DNA from 2 places in the Anoxybacillus sp. P3H1B genome. Region 2 is predicted to be linked to the other one. Evidence: predicted binding sites of a transcription regulator. Region 2 holds the regulator's gene; the other holds the start of a gene.

Region 1 (9,650 bases), on a different contig from region 2:
AGTGAAAAAAAACGAGGAAATAAATAGCAAAAGTAAAATAATCGGCAATGAGATGCGTTGCTTTAACGAAATAATTTGTTTTAATCCGCGTGTGACCGACCAAACAGCTAAGCAAATAATCGGAAAAATAACCATGACATAAGTTGAAATGACAATATACTCCATCCGTTCAATAAATGGAATTTCCGGGATTTTTGCTAGTGTCAATGTTGGCCATATAATATGCCGAATTTGCTCTTCATTATAAAAAACGATAGCAATACAAACCACTATTAAATAAAGAAAGGTGGTGAATGCGTTGCCCCATTGCGCCCATTTATGTGATTGAGGAGCATTTTTTACAAACGAATAATACATCAGGATCATTTCAAAGCCGAGATAATCAAGCGTCGACGCTTTGGCCCCCTTGATCACCTCAAGCACAGAATGGTCAAAGATCGGCAAAAAATTGCGATAATGAGCATATTCAAGCGGAAATACTAGCATAGGAACAATGATAAGAAGAGGGATCATAACTCCCCAAAAGCATAAGCCGACTACAACTCTGAATCCACCGGAAACCGTATAATACGTTAGCACTAAAATGATGAGACAGAACTGCCATGCTCCCATCAACGGAAATACCCACACCTGAATAATTTCCGTATAGATCCGCATCACAATTAAAGCGAACGAAAAAAAGTAAACGAGCAGGACTACATTTACCATATTTCCGATCCATTTGCCAAAGTATTGTACATTCACTTGAATGACATCTTTATTCTCCCCGGCCGATTTAAAAATTTTATAAATCATCCATATCAAAATATGAATGATCGTTCCAGCGATGATGACGCTCATCCATCCGTCATGTCCCGTCTCTTCATTGAGAAGATTGGGAAGGCTCAAAATTCCTACTCCTATTTGCGAGCAATGAATCGTAAAAAATACAAAAAACGGAGAAATATGAAAGCGTTCATGCTCTGTCTGCTGCATGACACTCCCCCTTTCCAATGCAATCACTCACCAATGCCTGTTTGAACAATGTCAACTTTTACATGCGGGCGAATTTGCAAGTGTCGATATTGCTTATAAAAGGCTTCTTCATCCCAATGTCTCGTCTTGCTCCGCACAAAATCACCAATTCCGAGCGGATCGACACCTTTCTTTTGGAAGAATGAAAGCAAATTCTTAATATCTTGGTTAAGCTTCTTTTCCATCTGCTCGCTCACCTTCTGGAAGGAACGCTGTCCAGAAAGGTCAAGCCACATTGGATAATCGCGAATAGAGGCACGAATGCGAAGATGAATATCGATCACTGGAGAGCTGCCTTTTTTCAGTGAATAATGACTATGGGCAAACAAATTTTCTAATAAAACTCGCCCCTTTTTTTCATTTTGTGAAATTGGCAGCTGATAAACACCATTTTTGGTTTCATCCAATAACAGCTTAACAAGAAACGATTTCCGTAAATCAATTCTCCCAACATAATGGCCATATTTGAATAAAGCCAGCCCCTCCAGCTTTACGGTATCTCCCTTTTTTTCTAAATAGGGCAAAAATGGATCGCGTCCTTTGCCGAAGTAATTGTATAAAAAAATGTGCAAATTCGTCTTCGGCAAATTCATTTCACGAATATTTTGTTCAATGAGATTGGATAAATAGAGCGTATCGCTCAATGTCGTTTCAGCGGTGATGCGCAGCAGTTCTTCCGCATCGCCTTTGGCGACCGCCAGCTGCAAATGACTCCCCACCTTGTTGTTCCTTGCTAAGCTATGAACGATTTCGGCAATGCCTTGCTTAGCAAACTGTTGTCCAAAAAGCACAAGCCGTATTTGCCCTTCTTCAATCGGCAAGGCTGATTTCGACGAAAGCCGCGGAATTAAATCATACGTCGTCGATGATTCCGTCGTTAAAATGTCCGGCTTCGTCATCGGTCCTTGCTTAAATGTCGGATAGATGGCTGTCCCTGTGTATTTGCCATTTTTCACATCATACCCCATCGCATGAATAATTTGAATTTGGTCAACGATGCGGGAGCTTTTACATCCAGAAAGCACTAAGAGAGCGACCAACATGAAATAGAGAGCTCGTTTCATCAGCATCTCCTCTTCTACTCATCAATATCTTTTTTCTTCTTCGCTTTTTTTGGATCATATCTCCATAATGTCAAAGGCCGTAAATAACTTGGACGTTTTACGGTCAAATGATAAGGAGAACGAATAAAGCTGTCTGCAAAATCTTTAACCCGAAACGGATATAGAGGAACGAGATAAGGACTTCCGAACGACTGTAGCTTGCCTAAATGAATCAGAAGCAAACAGGCGGCGAAAACAATGCCGATTCCTCCCCAGCAGGCAGCAAATAAAATAATCGGAAACCGAATAAACCGAATCGTATTCGACATTTTATAAATTGGCGTCGTGAACGAAGCAAGGGCGCCTAATGCGACGATAATCAACAAAATATTACTTGTAAGCGCCGCTTCCACGGACGCCTGCCCAATGACAATACCGCCGACAATCCCCAGGGTCTGGGCTACTTTTGTAGGCAGGCGCGCCCCAGCTTCACGCAAAAGCTCAATCGTAATTTCCAGAAACAACACTTCTAATATCGGCGGAAAAGGAACGTTGGAACGAGAAAAAATAATCGGACCCAGCAGATCCTTCGGAAGCATTTCATAATGATAGGTTAAAACCGCCACATAAATGGGGGATGCCAAAATCGAAAACATGACTCCGATCATTCGAATCAAGCGAAAAAATGAACCAAGAAGCCACGGCAAATAATAATCTTCCGGAGAGGTAAAAAAATCAAATAACGTCGAAGGCCCTGTGATGACATATGGAGAGCCATCGGAAAAAATCGCAACCCTTCCTTCAATTAACGCATATACGATTTTGTCCACCCGTTCACTTGATACAAATGAAGGAAAAGGAGATGAAGAATTGTCTGATAATATTTGTTCAAATAGCGATGTGTCAAACATAATATCAAACTCGATTTCACTTACTCTCTGCACGACAGTCTGTAATGTTTGTTCATTAACAATTCCATCAATATAAGCAATAACGACTTTCGTTTGTGACATCGAACCGATCGTTAATTCCCGAAAGACAAGATGAGGAGTCACAATTTGGCGGCGTAATAAATGTAAATTAGTTCCAATATTCTCAACAAATCCTACTTTTGGACCGACCACGCTAAACTCATTTTCCGAATCATTATTTGGCCGTAATCCTAGATTTTCGCTGGCCAAATTAACAAGGGCGCAGTGGTCCGCGACTCCTTTCAGCTGAATCATCGCAAATCCCTTTAGCAGCTTTGCTTCAATCATCTCAACATCTGCCGTCACCTCGATTCGCTGTACAGGGATAATTTGCTGCAAGTCTTCCAGAGCAAGAGAAGCATAAGACGATAAATCCCGCTGCAACCGGCAAATCACCTGCTGTTGCAAGAGCTTTGGATCAATCAATGAATCAAAATAAGAAATGCAAAAATGATATCCGTTTGTCTGGAATTCAACCGTAGCAAAGTCGCTCGATTGCTTAAAAATTTGCAATAATTGCGGCAGCGTTTTTACTTGTTGCTGCTTACCGTTTTTAAACATAAATGAAAAAATAGACATGGTCATCCCCTCAAGCCTTCATTAATCAAACAAGCATTTATTTGCTAGTCTCCCTTGATTTTGTTGTTTTATGCATAGACATCCTTTTTCCTAGGTTGATAAATCTAAATTTTCAGTATATATTGAAAGAAATAAGAACGGAGGGGGACATAATGAATCGACTACTCAAAAAGAAAGAGGCACAAGATGCACTGAAAAAAGTTGTTCAAGTGTCTGAACAAATTCGGCAAAAAATAGACAAAACCAAGCCTCTTGAACAGCAAATGGATCGCATTCGCTCATTTCTTGATGAACAGCTGCAGCATGATGAATATTTTGTTATCGTTGATGAAAGAGGCTATGCCATTGTCCACACGAATCGGCTGCGCGAAGGCCGAACGTTTTCTGATGAAGTTGGTCAAAAAGCTGCTCAAACAACCGAACCGCTTCTGCAAGCGTACAAGCGTGATACCGGTGAGCTGCTCATCGATGCAAGTTGCCCTCTATACATAGACAGCACAGGCAAGCGATTAAATTTGCGAATGGGCAGATTATCTTATCAGTCTACTTTGCAAATTCAATTAGCATGTCTATCGGCCATTCCGGCCACCATCAGCTTTTTTATCGCTCAACTGCTCTCTTTATCGCCACTATTCATTTGTAGCTTAACGATCGTAATCAGCCTTATTCTCCATACCTTCCTTTATCGAGCGATCATCAAAGAATGCCGCCACTGGTACTATGTCACTCGCACCGTTTCGTCAGGAAATCTTGACGCGCAAGTACAGACAGTTCAAAAACGAACGATATTTCATCAAATTGGGTATGAGCTTAACAAAATGATTCTAGGTATGCGCACGATTTTAGCAGAATTAGCCAAAGCTACCCAAACCGTAAGCAAAGTAGGCGAGCAGCAAACAAATGAAACGAGACGCCTTTCAGAGTCGTTTGACGAAATTGCCGCTGCGATGGAAACATTCCGCGAAGGGGCGAAGCAGCAAACCGCATCAGTAGAACATGCCAATCAATTTGTCACTAAAATGCTTGAAGAAGTATGGGATATGCAAAAAGAGTTTGAAAGCGTTGTTAACCATGCGAGAGAAGTAACGGAATCGATGCGCCAAGGAAGCCGCTTGCTTGAATTGACAAAAGAGCAAATGGATGGGATGCAGCATGATATGCAAGAGACGGCTTCGCTCATCTACTCCGCTTCTCAAGAAGCCAATCAAGCCGTGGGAATTGTTTCGGCCATTACAGCGATTGCCAAGCAAACAAATTTGCTTGCGCTAAATGCTTCGATTGAAGCATCAAGAGCTGGAGAAGCTGGAAAAGGATTTGCCATTGTCGCTCAAGAAGTCAGAAAGCTGGCGGAAAACACTAACACCTTTTCCGCACAAATTTTATCTTCGTTGCAAGAGATGAGGCATTTGCTGGATCGTGCAGTGGAAGCGGTTCAGCAAAACGGGCAAACCGCTGCCACCACTATGCATTCCTTTTTAAAAACAAATGAAGCGATGAAATCATTTTTGCAAGTTTTTTCACAAATGAATGACCTGCTGCTGCGTAGCCGAAATCATGTGGAGCAGATTACGAACCATGGTGATGAATTAAAACAAACGATCGAAGAAGTGCATAGCATTGCTAAAGATTTTACCAATATGGTTCATGAAACAACTTCAGGATTGGAACAGCAAACCATTGCCATTCATGAACTGGCCAAGGATGCCGCTGTTTTATCCACCTCTGTTCAACAGCTGCAACAAATCGTCACCCGCTTCCAGCATTCCTAGTTTATACTAACCGTTTGTCGAACGCTTCACGGCTAAAAACGCCCATTATCTGAGCTGAGCGAATCGCACAAATGCCCTATCTTTTTTAAAACCAAAAGGCTTGGCTGCACCGCCAAGCCTTTCATTTTTTTGAAAAGCAGATTTTTGCCGCATCCTATTTTGGCGTCTGAGGAATTTTGCGAAACAAAAGCAAAACAAGAAACAAAAGACTGATATATCCAAACAAAGGATATAAGAATGAGAGCAAAGATCCGTAGCGAAATGAACTGATCGTATACAAAATCAAAAACAAAATCGCCAAAAACAACGTCGAGGAGAATGCCTGAAACTGTCGCTGCAGCCCAAATACTCCACCAATGATGGACGTAAAAATCTCGCCATAAATAATGAATAAATACAACCAATAAAAATACGTAAAAAACGTGCGAACAATTTCAGCCATAGGAATTTCATAACGCAATACATGCGGAAAAGACAGCAAAACAAAGTGGCTGCTCAATAAAATGCTCGTTAGCAATATCCCGCCAAGCAACGCTCCCCACTTGACCACTCGATCGTCCTCTGCTTCAGAGGCGAGCGGAACAAGAACCGGCTGCGCCATCGCTAAATTAAAGGCCGCATAGGAAAGAGGCGAGAAAAAAGCACTCCAAGAGGAAGGAGAGGAGCTAGAAGGACCGCACCATTCTCCCCCAAGCAGTAATTTCCCTAAAAGCACAAAGCTAAATAGGATCATCATCGGAACAACGAACACATTCACGGCAAATAAGCCTTTTGCATCATAAAGCATCACGGCAAACACAAGAACGATCGTCGCCAGCATCCCTAGAGGCTTCGGCAATCCGAGCTGCTCCTCAAATAACGCTCCTGCTCCTGATAGCATCACAGAAGTCACGCCAACAATCATGATCGTCATAATGAACGTAACGAATGTGCTGGCCGTTTTGCCAAACAAATAATCATTCAATTGCTTGTACGAGGAAGCCCGCAGCGCTCTCGCCATCATCATCATCCGCATTCCTAGCCATGCAAACAGCCAACCGCTAACCAAAACTCCCATCGTTCCAATTTTTCCGTATTGTGTAAAAAAAGCAATAATCTCTTTTCCTGTCGCAAATCCCGCTCCAACGACAGTTCCTACGTATACAGCAGCAATCTGCCAAGCTGCCAGCCATCTTTTAATCATTTTCTTCCCCCTGTCTCTCTTTTCCCTAAGCTTATCGTGGCAATCCATTATTTATTGAAAATACAAGCTCACGAGGCTGAGCACCGAGCTTTTCTCCCCTCTCCTCAATCAAAGCTTCGAGCCCAGCAATCCAGCCGTTAGCCATCGCCCTAAACGCTATCTCCATTTCGATTGCAGGCTGCTTATAAGCAATGGCAGAACAGTGTGGAATGAGCCGTGGATTTGGTTTGATCAGTTCGCTAATATGCTTGGTTATATATATGAAAAAAAGGACAAAGAAAGACGAAAAGAAAATAGAAAAAAGGAAGCCTTTGGGGCTTCCTTTCTATTGAACCATCACTTGCTTTACTTGATGTTCATGCAATTCGTTCGTTTCGACATGCACTTTAACTGAAAACGTTCCCTTTTCTTTAAATACCGTTTTCGCCTGGTACTTTCCACTGCCTTGTTCATTCGCATCGATAAACTCATGCTTCATCTGGTCCTTCCAGATTTCAAAACGAACTTTTGCCGCCGTAAGTGGCTGGCCATTATACGCAATATCGGCTACAATTGGTTCCTCCTTGTTGACTGTAAACATCTGTGGATGCAACGTTACAGCCACACCAGCAGCATCGTCATGGTGCGAATGGTCAGAACCGCTTTCTTCATGCTCCGATGCGGAACCAGCATTGTCACCTACAATCACATCTGTTTTGGGCATATTATGCATATTGCGAGCTGTAACATGGGCTACAACGGAATATGTCCCTACCTCGGTAAATGTTTTTTCAATAGCGTATTTTCCATTTCCTTTGCTCTTGGCTGAAATCATTTCATGCTGGTCGTTTCCCTGCTTCCAAATTTCGAACTTCACCTCATCCGCGTCGTTCACTTTTTCCTTTCCATATGTAACAATACAAGCGATTTCTGTTTTTTTCTGAAGCTCAATTGGCGACTTCACATCTATTTTTACATCTAAAATGGCAGGTTCATCAGCCGATTGATCTTTCGTTTGGCCACATGCCGAAATCAATAACACCACCATCATGGCAAGCATCAAGCGAATATAAACTTTCATCTTCACGTTCCCCCTCTTTCTTCTCTCATTGTCCACTATATCACACCTCTTTCTAGCTACAAATCATTGTTCACATTTTTTTCAAAAACATTTCACCAATCGCACAAAAAATTTATAAAAACCTCTTGAAAGTCAAAAAAGGTCAAATTATAATAAAGTTAAAGTCAAATATAGTCAAAGTCAAAAAAGGAGGTTATGCCTCATGCTTTGCCAATTATGTCAGCAACACAAAGCAACCGTATTCGTTCAGATGCAAATTAATCATGAAAAAAAGCAGTTGCAGCTTTGTCATGAGTGCTATACAAAACAAAAACAAGAATTGACCATTCCAATGAATTTTGAATTCGGAACATTTCCGTCCATTCCGCTAGATTCGTTCTTTTCAGGAAATCTGGCGGCCGATTCAGCATTCTCTTCTTCGGCAAATCCAATACCAATGACGCCATCGCACAGAGGCGGCGGCTTTTTAGATCAATTTGGTCGCAATTTAACCCAGTTAGCAAAGGCCGGATTGATCGATCCAGTCATTGGCCGCGACCAAGAAATTGAACGAGTCATTGAAATTTTGAACCGGCGCAATAAAAACAATCCTGTGCTGATTGGAGAGCCGGGTGTCGGAAAAACAGCGATCGTCGAAGGATTAGCCTTAAAAATTGCGGAAGGACGCGTTCCAGAAAAACTGTTAAACAAAGAAGTATATTTGCTTGATGTCGCTTCTCTCGTAGCCAATACTGGCATTCGCGGGCAATTTGAGGAGCGAATGAAGCAGCTCATTGCCGAATTGCAACGGCGAAAAAATATTATTCTTTTTATCGATGAGATTCATTTGCTAGTCGGAGCCGGCTCTGCTGAAGGCTCCATGGATGCAGGCAATATTCTGAAGCCGGCTCTTGCCCGCGGCGAACTTCAAGTTGTTGGAGCAACGACATTAAAAGAATATCGACAAATTGAAAAAGATGCTGCTCTTGAACGTCGCTTCCAGCCTGTTATTGTTCATGAGCCAACAGTGGACGAAGCCATCCATATTTTAAAAGGAATCCAAGAAAAATATGAACAATTCCATCGCGTAAAATATACGGATGAAGCGATTCAAGCGTGTGCAGCTTTATCGCACCGCTACATTCAAGACCGCTTTTTGCCGGATAAAGCCATTGATTTATTAGATGAGGCTGGCTCAAAAGCCAATTTACGCATTGCTGCAACAGATGAAAAAAATATTCAACAACGATTGGCCTTTTTAGCGAAGGAAAAAGAAAAAGCAGCGGCGGAAGAAAATTATGAACGCGCCGCTCAATTGCGGGCTGAAGAGCTCCGATTAGAAAAACAGCTGCAAAACCAGCAAGCTGATGAAACACCGATTGTTGATGTTGCTGATATTCAGCAATTAATCGAAGAAAAAACGGGCATCCCTGTCGGCAAGCTCCAAGCTGATGAAAAAACAAAAATGAAGCAGTTGGAAGAAAACTTAGCGAAAAAGATCATTGGACAAGAAGAAGCGGTGAAAAAAGTGGCTAAAGCGATCCGCCGCAGCCGGGCTGGACTAAAAGCGAAAAACCGGCCAATTGGCTCCTTCCTCTTCGTCGGCCCAACAGGAGTCGGTAAAACAGAGCTGACAAAGACGCTGGCAGAGGAGCTATTTGGTTCAAAAGACGCCATGATTCGTTTAGATATGAGCGAATATATGGAAAAGCATTCTGTATCGAAATTAATCGGTTCACCTCCTGGCTACGTTGGACACGAAGAAGCGGGACAGCTAACAGAAAAGGTGCGCCGCAATCCTTATAGCATGATCTTGCTTGATGAAATTGAAAAAGCCCATCCTGATGTGCAACACATCTTTTTGCAAATCTTAGAGGACGGGCGTTTAACAGATAGCCAAGGCCGCACAGTTAGCTTCAAGGATACCGTTATTATTATGACAAGCAACGCCGGTGTTACCGATAAAAAAATTACAGTCGGCTTTGAAAAAGAAAATCGCGTTGGCCAAACAAGCATTCTCGACTCTCTAAGCGCGTACTTCAAACCGGAGTT
Region 2 (9,650 bases):
GCCACAGCATGCAACAACACATCTGCATCTGAGTGACCAAGCAATCCTTTTTCATAAGGAATGCAAACACCGCCAATTATTAAAGGGCGGCCTGTTACTAATTGATGAACGTCAAATCCTTGCCCTATCCGAAACATATATTCACCTTGCTTCCTTTAATGATAAAATCGCTTCCGCAAATAGTAAGTCATCTGGCGTTGTTAATTTAATATTTCGATAATCTCCCTCCACAATTTTCACTTTTTTTCCCATCCGTTCAACAAGACTGGCATCATCTGTTCCGATATACCCTTCTTCCTGTGCCCGTTTATGCGCTTCTAAAACAAGGGAAACACGAAAAGCTTGTGGAGTCTGTACAGCCCACAAGCTAGAGCGCTCCACCGTTTCCTCAGCCATTCCATTCCTAACTTTTTTAACGGTGTCTTTCATAGGTACAGCGGGAATTGCCGCACCATGCTCTTGCGCTTCCTTCACTAATTCGTGTATTTTTTCTAGCCTAATAAACGGGCGGGCACCATCATGAATGAGGACAATCTCACCTTCTTTAACTGCCTGCAACCCATTGTAGACGCTATGTTGCCGTTCGATGCCACCACTGACGATCGAGATCACTTTTTTGATCCCGAACTTTTTCAGTAGCTCAACAAACAGCGGTCTTTCCGTTTCGTTTACTACCATAATAATTCCGCGACAATCGTCATCTTGTTCAAACACCTTTAACGTGTGTATAATGACAGGCTGATGCTGCAATTCAATAAGCAGTTTGTTCATGCCAGCCTTCATTCGCTTTCCCTGTCCTGCTGCCGGAATGACTACTTGATATAACATATGACTTATTCTCCTAGTCTACACTTATAATGCCTTTTGGAGAAGCTTGAGCTTCGCAAAAATCATTCTCCCTGCTGAAGTTTGTAACACACTAGTGACTAAGACGTCAACCCGTTTGCCTATATAATCTCTGCCATCTTCGACAACAATCATCGTTCCGTCATCTAAATAGGCAACGCCCTGGTTATGCTCTTTTCCATCCTTAATGACTTGTACATTCAATTCTTCTCCCGGTAAAACAACCGGTTTAACTGCATTGGCCAAGTCGTTTATATTCAGGACTCTCACATTTTGCAGTTCACAGACTTTATTTAAATTGAAATCGTTCGTCACGACCACTCCTGATGTTAATTTCGCTAATTTCACTAGCTTGCTGTCCACTTCCTGAATGTCATCAAAATCGCCTTCATAAATCTCTACTTTCATTTCCAATTCTTTTTGAATGCGATTCAAAATATCAAGCCCGCGGCGGCCGCGATTTCGCTTCAGTACATCTGAGGAATCAGCAATATGCTGTAATTCTTCTAGAACAAAACGAGGAATAACAATCGTTCCCTCTAAAAATCCTGTTTGGCAAATATCAGCAATTCGTCCGTCAATAATCACGCTTGTATCAAGAATTTTTAAAGTACTGTTTTTTTGCTTGTCGCTTTCTTCTTCTGTTCCTTTTTTCTTAGACATGCGACTAGAAATGGAAAATAAATTCATCAACTCATGGCGTTTCTTAAATCCTACCTGAAACCCTAAATAGCCAAGCAAAATCGTTAAAAAAACTGGCAGCACGGTATTAACGACTTGAAATTGAAATGCTTTAAGCGGCATCACCACTAAAAATGCAACAAACAATCCAAAAATTAACCCTAAGCTTCCAAACAAAATATCTGTGACAGGTGCTTTTACCAGAGATTCTTCAATCCAGTGAATTAAACCCACTACATAATCAACTAGCCAAAAAGTCATGATAAAGAAAATAAGTGCTCCCAAAATCGCCAGCATATATGGATTGTTAAAAAATGAAAGATGATGGATATTCAGCAGTCGAAATATATTCGGAAGAAAAATAATTCCTAAGGTCCCTCCGACGACTAAGAAAAATAATTGGACTACTCTCTTTAACATCATACTTTCACCTCCTCAACTACATTATAAACAGTTTCCAATGTTTGAAACCAATGATAACACAGTTTTTAATCTTTTTTAAAAATTTGATACATGTTTGTAACGTTTATTCATACAGATTTTCTGTCTCCTAACGTGTATTCCAACGCTTCAGCGACATGAGACACCCCGATAATTTCCACTCCTTTTGGCGCCAGCCATCCTCCCAAATTATTTTTTGGAATAATAATACGATGAAATCCAAGCTTTACTGCTTCTTGAACTCGCTGCTCGATACGAGAGACTCGACGTACTTCTCCTGTCAGCCCCACCTCTCCGATGATGACATCTGATGGATTCGTCGGCAGATCGCGAAAGCTGGAAGCAATGCTTACAGCGATGGCTAAATCAATAGCTGGTTCATCTAATTTGACTCCCCCGGCTACTTTTAAATAAGCGTCTTGGTTTTGCAGAAGCAACCCAACTCTTTTTTCTAGTACAGCCATCAGCAATGATACGCGGTTATGGTCAATTCCCGTCGCCATTCTTCTTGGATTGCCAAAGCTTGTTGGGGAAATTAACGCTTGAATTTCCACGAGCACGGGTCTTGTGCCCTCCATTGACGCTACTACCGTTGATCCTGCCACTCCGCTTGATCGTTCTTCCAAGAATACCTCTGAAGGGTTTTCAACCTCTAGCAGCCCCGTTTCTCTCATTTCAAAAATACCAATCTCATTAGTCGATCCAAATCGATTCTTCACTGCTCGTAAAATTCGGTACGTATGATGGCGCTCACCTTCAAAATACAAAACTGTATCTACCATATGCTCTAAAATTCTCGGTCCAGCAATGGAGCCTTCCTTTGTTACATGGCCGACAATAAAAATCGCAATTCCTTTTGTTTTAGCGATTCGCATCAATTCCCCTGTACACTCCCTGACTTGAGAAACGCTGCCGGGAGCTGATGTAATCTCGGCTCGATAGATCGTTTGAATGGAATCAATTACTACAAAGTCAGGTTGAATTTCTTCAATCGCTTGATGAATATATTCCAAGTCTGTTTCTGATAATACATACAGCTCATTAGCGGAAATGCCCAAACGGTCAGCACGCAGCTTCGTTTGCTTGACTGATTCTTCCCCGGAAATATATAGCACCTTATATTGATTCAACGCCAATTGTGCAGACACCTGCAAAAGAATGGTTGATTTTCCGATACCAGGATCACCGCCGATAAGAACGAGAGAACCTTTAACGATTCCGCCACCTAACACGCGATTAAACTCCGCAAGATCCGTTACCATTCTTGGCTCCTGTGCTGTTGCTACGGTTGTAATCGACACTGGCTTGGATATAGAAGAAGGAGCAGTATGAACAAATACTCCCCTTGCTGCTGGTTTTCCTTTCTCAATTTCCTCAATCATAGAGTTCCACGTCTGACAACCTGGACACTTTCCCATCCATTTGGCTGATTCATATCCGCATTCTTGACATACAAATTTCGTTTTCTTTTTCATAACAGCTAATTCCTCTCTATTCGCAAATGCAAAAAGAAGGTATGCGCCAATCTACTTCTGCCGCATACCTTGCTGCCACCTTTTACTGAACGGTTTGTTCTGATAAAACTACAAATTCTCCGTCTTTGACATCTACAATGACTTTTTGCCCTTTTGTGATCGTTCCTTTCAACAGCTCTTCAGATAAGCGGTCTTCAATGTGTTTTTGTAAAGCTCGGCGCAATGGACGAGCACCATATTCTGGGTCATGTCCTTCTTCAGCAATTTTTGCAATCGTTTCTTCCGTCAATTCTAATTCAATATCTTGCTCTGTTAAACGTTTTACAAGCTGATCGGCCATAAGATGAACAATTTTTGCTAAATGTTGTTTTTCTAATGAGTGGAATACAATAATTTCGTCAATACGATTCAAAAACTCTGGACGGAACGCTTTTTTCAATTCATCCATGACTTTACCCTTCATGTCTTTATATTTCTGGCTTTCATCTTGAACATTAAAGCCTACATACTTATTTCGTTTCAGGGCATCAGCTCCCACATTGGATGTCATAATCACAATCGTATTGCGGAAATCAACCGTTCTTCCTTTTGAATCTGTTAAACGTCCGTCTTCTAATACCTGCAGAAGAATATTAAATACATCTGGATGTGCTTTTTCCATCTCATCCAATAAAACGACCGAGTATGGTTTACGGCGAACTTTTTCTGTCAATTGTCCTCCTTCTTCATATCCGACATATCCAGGAGGAGAACCAACAAGTCGAGAAGTAGAATGCTTCTCCATATACTCGGACATATCGATGCGAATCAACGCATCCTCATCTCCAAACATCGCTTCTGCCAGTGCTCGTGCTAACTCTGTTTTTCCTACCCCAGTTGGTCCAAGGAAGATAAATGAACCGATTGGACGCTTTGGATCCTTTAATCCTGCACGGGCGCGTCGGACCGCCTTCGCCACTGCTTTCACTGCTTCTTCCTGTCCAATCACTCGCGAATGCAAAATTTCTTCAAGCTTTAACAACCGTTCTGTTTCTGTTTGCGCCAATTTCGATACAGGTATTCCTGTCCAGCTAGATACAACCAAAGCAATATCCTCTACTGTTACTTCCGAATTTTCCTGACCTTGCTTTTCTTTCCAAGCGCGTTTTGTTTCTTCTAATTCCTCACGCAAACGTTGTTCCGTATCGCGCAATGAAGCAGCTTTTTCAAATTCCTGACTCTGAACAGCAGCGTCTTTTTCTTTACGAACCTCTTCTAACTTTTGTTCCAACTCTTTTAAATTAGGAGGAGCGGTAAAAGAACGAAGACGCACTTTTGAGCATGCCTCATCAATTAAATCAATGGCTTTATCTGGGAGAAAGCGATCTGTAATATATCGATCTGATAGCTTCACTGCTTGAATAATTGCTTCATCAGAAATCGAGACACGATGATGCGCTTCATATCGGTCACGTAACCCTTTTAAAATTTGAATGGACTCTTCAACAGTCGGTTCATCAACATAAATTGGCTGGAAACGACGTTCTAGCGCAGCATCCTTCTCTATATATTTCCGGTATTCATCTAACGTTGTAGCACCGATACACTGCAATTCACCACGAGCTAATGAAGGTTTTAAAATGTTTGAAGCATCAATAGCTCCTTCCGCTCCCCCTGCGCCGATGAGCGTATGCAGCTCATCAATAAATAAAATAATATTTCCTGCTTGACGAATTTCATCCATAACTTTTTTCAAGCGGTCTTCAAATTCACCGCGATATTTGGTTCCGGCAACAACTGTCCCCATGTCTAACGTCATGACTCGCTTGTCTCGTAACGTTTCAGGAACTTCATTATTGACAATTTGCTGCGCCAATCCTTCTGCAATCGCTGTTTTACCTACACCGGGTTCACCGATTAATACCGGGTTGTTTTTCGTGCGTCGGCTTAATACTTCAATTACACGTTGAATCTCTTTACTTCTTCCAATGACAGGATCTAAGCTGCCTTCGCGAGCAATGGCTGTTAAATCGCGAGCAAGACTGTCTAACGTCGGTGTACTCACATGGGAAGCACTGCCTTGGTGTCCGGAAACAGACTCATTGCTTCCCAATAGTTGTAACACTTGTTGACGTGCTTTATTCAAGCTTACTCCTAAATTATTGAGAACACGAGCGGCGACTCCCTCTCCTTCACGAATTAAGCCAAGCAAAATATGCTCTGTACCTACATACGAATGTCCAAGCTTTCTGGCTTCATCCATAGAAAGCTCAATCACTTTTTTGGCACGTGGCGTATAATGAATCGTTTGCGACACCTCATGTCCTCGACCAATCAATGCCTCTACTTCCTTCTGAATCTTTTCTGGTCCTAACCCCAAAGCAATTAAAGCTTTAGCGGCAATCCCTTCCCCCTCGCGAATCAATCCAAGCAAAATATGCTCCGTGCCAATGTTATTGTGACCAAGACGTACCGCTTCTTCTTGAGCTAAAGCCAACACTTTTTGCGCCCGTTCTGTGAATCTACCGAACATCATTTTCATCACCCTCCATTGCTTTTCGTTCTTCCATTTTTAAACGTTCTCGAATCAAAGTAGCTCGAAGAACATCCCGTTCATTAGGTCTTAATGCTCCGCCAGCATATTGCTGCAAGAATCCCGGCTGCATTAAAATCATCAGCTCATTTAGAATGCTCCGAGAAATGTTTTTAATATACCCTAAATCAATTCCCAAACGTACATCCGATAAACATTGGGCCGCTTCCTTCGATTCGATAACACGGCAATTGGTCAAGATGCCATAGGAGCGAAAGACTCTGTCTTCTAATTGTATGTTTAAAGTTTTGACTAATGCCTCTCTTGCCATTCTTTCCTGAGCAATTAATTGTTGAACAACACTTTTTAAATCCTCCACAATATCTTCTTCTGATTTGCCAAGCGTAATTTGATTTGATATTTGGAATATATTCCCTAAGGCCTCACTTCCTTCTCCATACGTTCCTCTTACCACTAATCCTAGTTGGCTAATGGCTGGAATGATTTGGTTCATTTGCTGTGTTAGAGTCAGAGCCGGTAAATGCATCATTACCGATGCTCTTAATCCTGTTCCTACATTTGTAGGACAGCTTGTTAAATAACCTTTCTTTTCATCAAATGCGTAATTGACATGCATTTCAATCCAATCATCCAGCGCATTGGCCATCTCTAAAGCTTCTGTCAGTTGCAGTCCTGGAAATAAACATTGAATACGAATATGGTCCTCCTCGTTAATCATAATGCTTACCTCTTCATTTTCCGACAGCAAGCATGCTCCGAATGGGCAATCTTCCGCTAAATGTGGACTAATTAAATGTTTTTCAACCAATACCCTTTTTTCGATCGTTTGGAGCTCATTCATTTTTAAAAGCTCAAATCTACCAACTACAGGATGTGATTGGCGTGCAAATGTCTGTTCAAATTGCTGTACGATATGCTGGGCTTCTTCGTTGCCAAAAACAGTGGGAAACTGGTAATCTACAATATTCCTTGCAAGCCGAATCCGACTGCTCAATACAATGTCTGAGTCCGGACCTTCTTGGTTCATCCAAGAGCTTACTGCTGTATTCAAAAACTTCTCAAGCGACACAATCAGCCCTCCTCCCCATGTTTACTTACACGTGATTCAAGCAAACGAATTTGATCGCGAACTTCAGCTGCTTTTTCAAACTCTTCTCTGGCAATAAGCTCTTGCAGTTTTTGTTTTAAATGAGCGATTTGTTTACGAATATAAATACTGCCACCGATTCGTCTTGGAATTTTCCCTGCATGAGTAGTATTGCCACTATGAAGTCGTTTCAATATCGGCTGCAGTTGTTTAGCGAATGTATGATAGCAATGAGAGCAGCCAAAACGGCCAATTTTGGCGAATTGATTATATGTCATGTTGCAGCGTTCACATTGCAAAATTTCAATGCTTTGAAATGCATTTTGCTTGGCTCCCTTTGTAGGAGCTTCAAAATTTAATAGACCTGCCAATAAATTTTGCAGAGAGAATCCTGCATTTCCATGAAACATAAAAACGTCCCCGTGCTCTTGAGCACAATGTTCGCAAAGATGAAATTCTGTCTTTTCACCATTGATAATTTTCGTAAAATGCATCGTGGCCGGTCTCTGCTTACATTCTTGACATATCAAAGATCTCACCTCTTTCTATTTATACTTCAAAGACATTAACATGGCTTTTAACATTCTAGCTCTCAACTCATCTCTTTGAGGCAAGTCAATATATAAAACAGATCGATCCATTACGCTCAACATAATATTTGCCTCTCGTTCAGAAATGACTTTTTCTTCAACAAGTCGGCGAATAATATCCTCTGCACTCGATTGACTGACATGATGACGAATTAAAGATAATAGCTGATCAATTAATTGCGATTCATTTTTTGTTTTCACTTTTATAATTCGAATATAGCCTCCACCGCCGCGCTTGCTTTCTACAATATAGCCTCGTTCCAAAGTAAAGCGTGTATTAATGACATAATTAATCTGTGAAGGAACGCACTGAAATTTATCGGCGATTTCACTTCGTTTAATCTCAACAATTTCTTGTTCACTCATATTTAAAACTTGCTTTAAATATTGTTCGATAATATCAGAAATGTTTCTCACCCTACCCCTCCTTGCTTAGGTAGTTGACTTTGACTATATTTGACCTTAATTTTACTATATAGCAGATATAAAAAAAATGCAACAAACAAGAGCAGATAATCATATGATTGCCGATTTTCCGAATTTAAAACAAAAGCAGTATGAATTAATTCGATAACATATGCTAAAAATCCTTTATATCAAGAAAAAAGTTATAATTATGAAGCAAGGACATATCTCAACATGACACATGCTCAAAGATCCATCTTTGAAGCAGTAAACCATTCAACGATGGAAACAGACACCAGCACTTTTTTAGAGTTTTCGCATGTGCAGCAAAGCATATTCAATCCGTAGAATATGTCAATTAAGCTGTTTTTGAATGAGAGAGAAGCACAGGAACCGAGGAGTTTGACGTGGTCATTCACATGATTTAACGTTTAATATGCTCGAGGATATGATATGGGGTGAATAGAGGTTCAAATTTTAATCAGTGAAAACCAATCGTATCGAAAAAACGAAATGTACAATTTTATTGTGAATATGTCGCAAAGCGCATCATAAATGAATAAAGACATATAAAAACCCACTCACTCCCTTGAAAATCCTATACAGCGACCAATAAGCTCCAAAGAGTGGACATTATGCGTTCTAATTTGATTAAAGAACATGCATGTAGGAGATGAAATCTCTTTTGATGCATTCTTCCAATAGATCCATCGGCTTTCTTTGTTTGGCACGCCGTATACAACAGAGAGGCCGCCGATTTTAAAAAGGCATTACTCAGGTGCTTATTTTTAAAAACGTATTTTGCGCTCGATTCGTTGCGAGAGTTGATGTGAGTCCTTCAGTGGTTTGATTATTGTCGCCGCCTTTGTAGACTAACAGCGTTCTGCATGTTTCGACGCTTTCTCGTACAAAACAATGGTTTCAAGAGCAAGAGTTTCCGGAATCTCATGCTCAACTGCTTATGCATTTAAGTGTCAAGCAGCCTTCAGCTGTGTGGATTGACAATATGGCACTCCGAAGCAGCCCCTATGATTCTCAAATGATGGGAAGGATGATGCCCACTCTTATCACTTGTTTAAGGGCTATCAACTTTATACAGGTATCACCGCAGGCGAAATCGTGGTCTCCCATATGCTTACACCCCCCAATCGACATGACGCGGCAGTCACGCCAGAGGTTTTTTGAGCTCTCAAAGACTGGAACATTCGGTTTGCTTTAGGAGATGCCGCCTATGACAGCAAGAAGGTTCAAACTATCGCCCGCCGAGAACATAGGAGTGTTTTTGGGTCACCTCGAAATCAAAAGAACGAATATGACTCCAGGGTTGTTGAAGGTGACATTTGGAAAACAGTTATGGGGCTTGCATACCAACATTGAACGAATAGGCCATCAGCTCAAAATGAAAGGACAAGGATCAGCATGAGTTATGGAGGTTATCGCCATCCGTTGCATGGTCAATAGTATATTTTTATTTAGCAACACCATCATTAGTAGTGTAAAGCATTTACAGATGGTTTCAATATATTAAACAAAAAAGCATGTTTCATAATGAAACATGCTTTTTATATACAGCCTAGCAACGTCCTACTCTT

The links. Region 2 encodes CtsR, which represses protease genes until heat stress. Its sites were predicted from a motif close to ATGGTCAATAAAGGTCAAACA; they were not measured.
Region 1: a site for CtsR is predicted at 7,748-7,768, ahead of AT864_RS04515 (ATP-dependent Clp protease ATP-binding subunit). Genes of this name have one in related genera too.

The regions. Positions count from the first base shown of each region.
Region 1 is NZ_LPUG01000011.1:77,897-87,546, reverse strand. Features, by position in the region: gene AT864_RS04545 (GerAB/ArcD/ProY family transporter) at 1-975, opposite strand, end outside; gene AT864_RS04540 (Ger(x)C family spore germination protein) at 999-2,078, opposite strand; gene AT864_RS04535 (spore germination protein) at 2,093-3,607, opposite strand; gene AT864_RS04530 (methyl-accepting chemotaxis protein) at 3,760-5,376, shown strand; gene AT864_RS04525 (hypothetical protein) at 5,531-6,559, opposite strand; gene AT864_RS04520 (FixH family protein) at 6,885-7,619, opposite strand; gene AT864_RS04515 (ATP-dependent Clp protease ATP-binding subunit) at 7,822-9,650, shown strand, end outside.
Region 2 is NZ_LPUG01000025.1:107-9,756, reverse strand. Features, by position in the region: gene ispF (2-C-methyl-D-erythritol 2,4-cyclodiphosphate synthase) at 1-137, opposite strand, end outside; gene ispD (2-C-methyl-D-erythritol 4-phosphate cytidylyltransferase) at 142-828, opposite strand; gene AT864_RS14665 (PIN/TRAM domain-containing protein) at 853-1,947, opposite strand; gene radA (DNA repair protein RadA) at 2,058-3,443, opposite strand; gene clpC (ATP-dependent protease ATP-binding subunit ClpC) at 3,526-5,958, opposite strand; gene AT864_RS14650 (protein arginine kinase) at 5,945-7,045, opposite strand; gene AT864_RS14645 (UvrB/UvrC motif-containing protein) at 7,048-7,593, opposite strand; gene AT864_RS14640 (CtsR family transcriptional regulator) at 7,609-8,070, opposite strand; rRNA gene rrf (5S ribosomal RNA) at 9,630-9,650, opposite strand, start outside.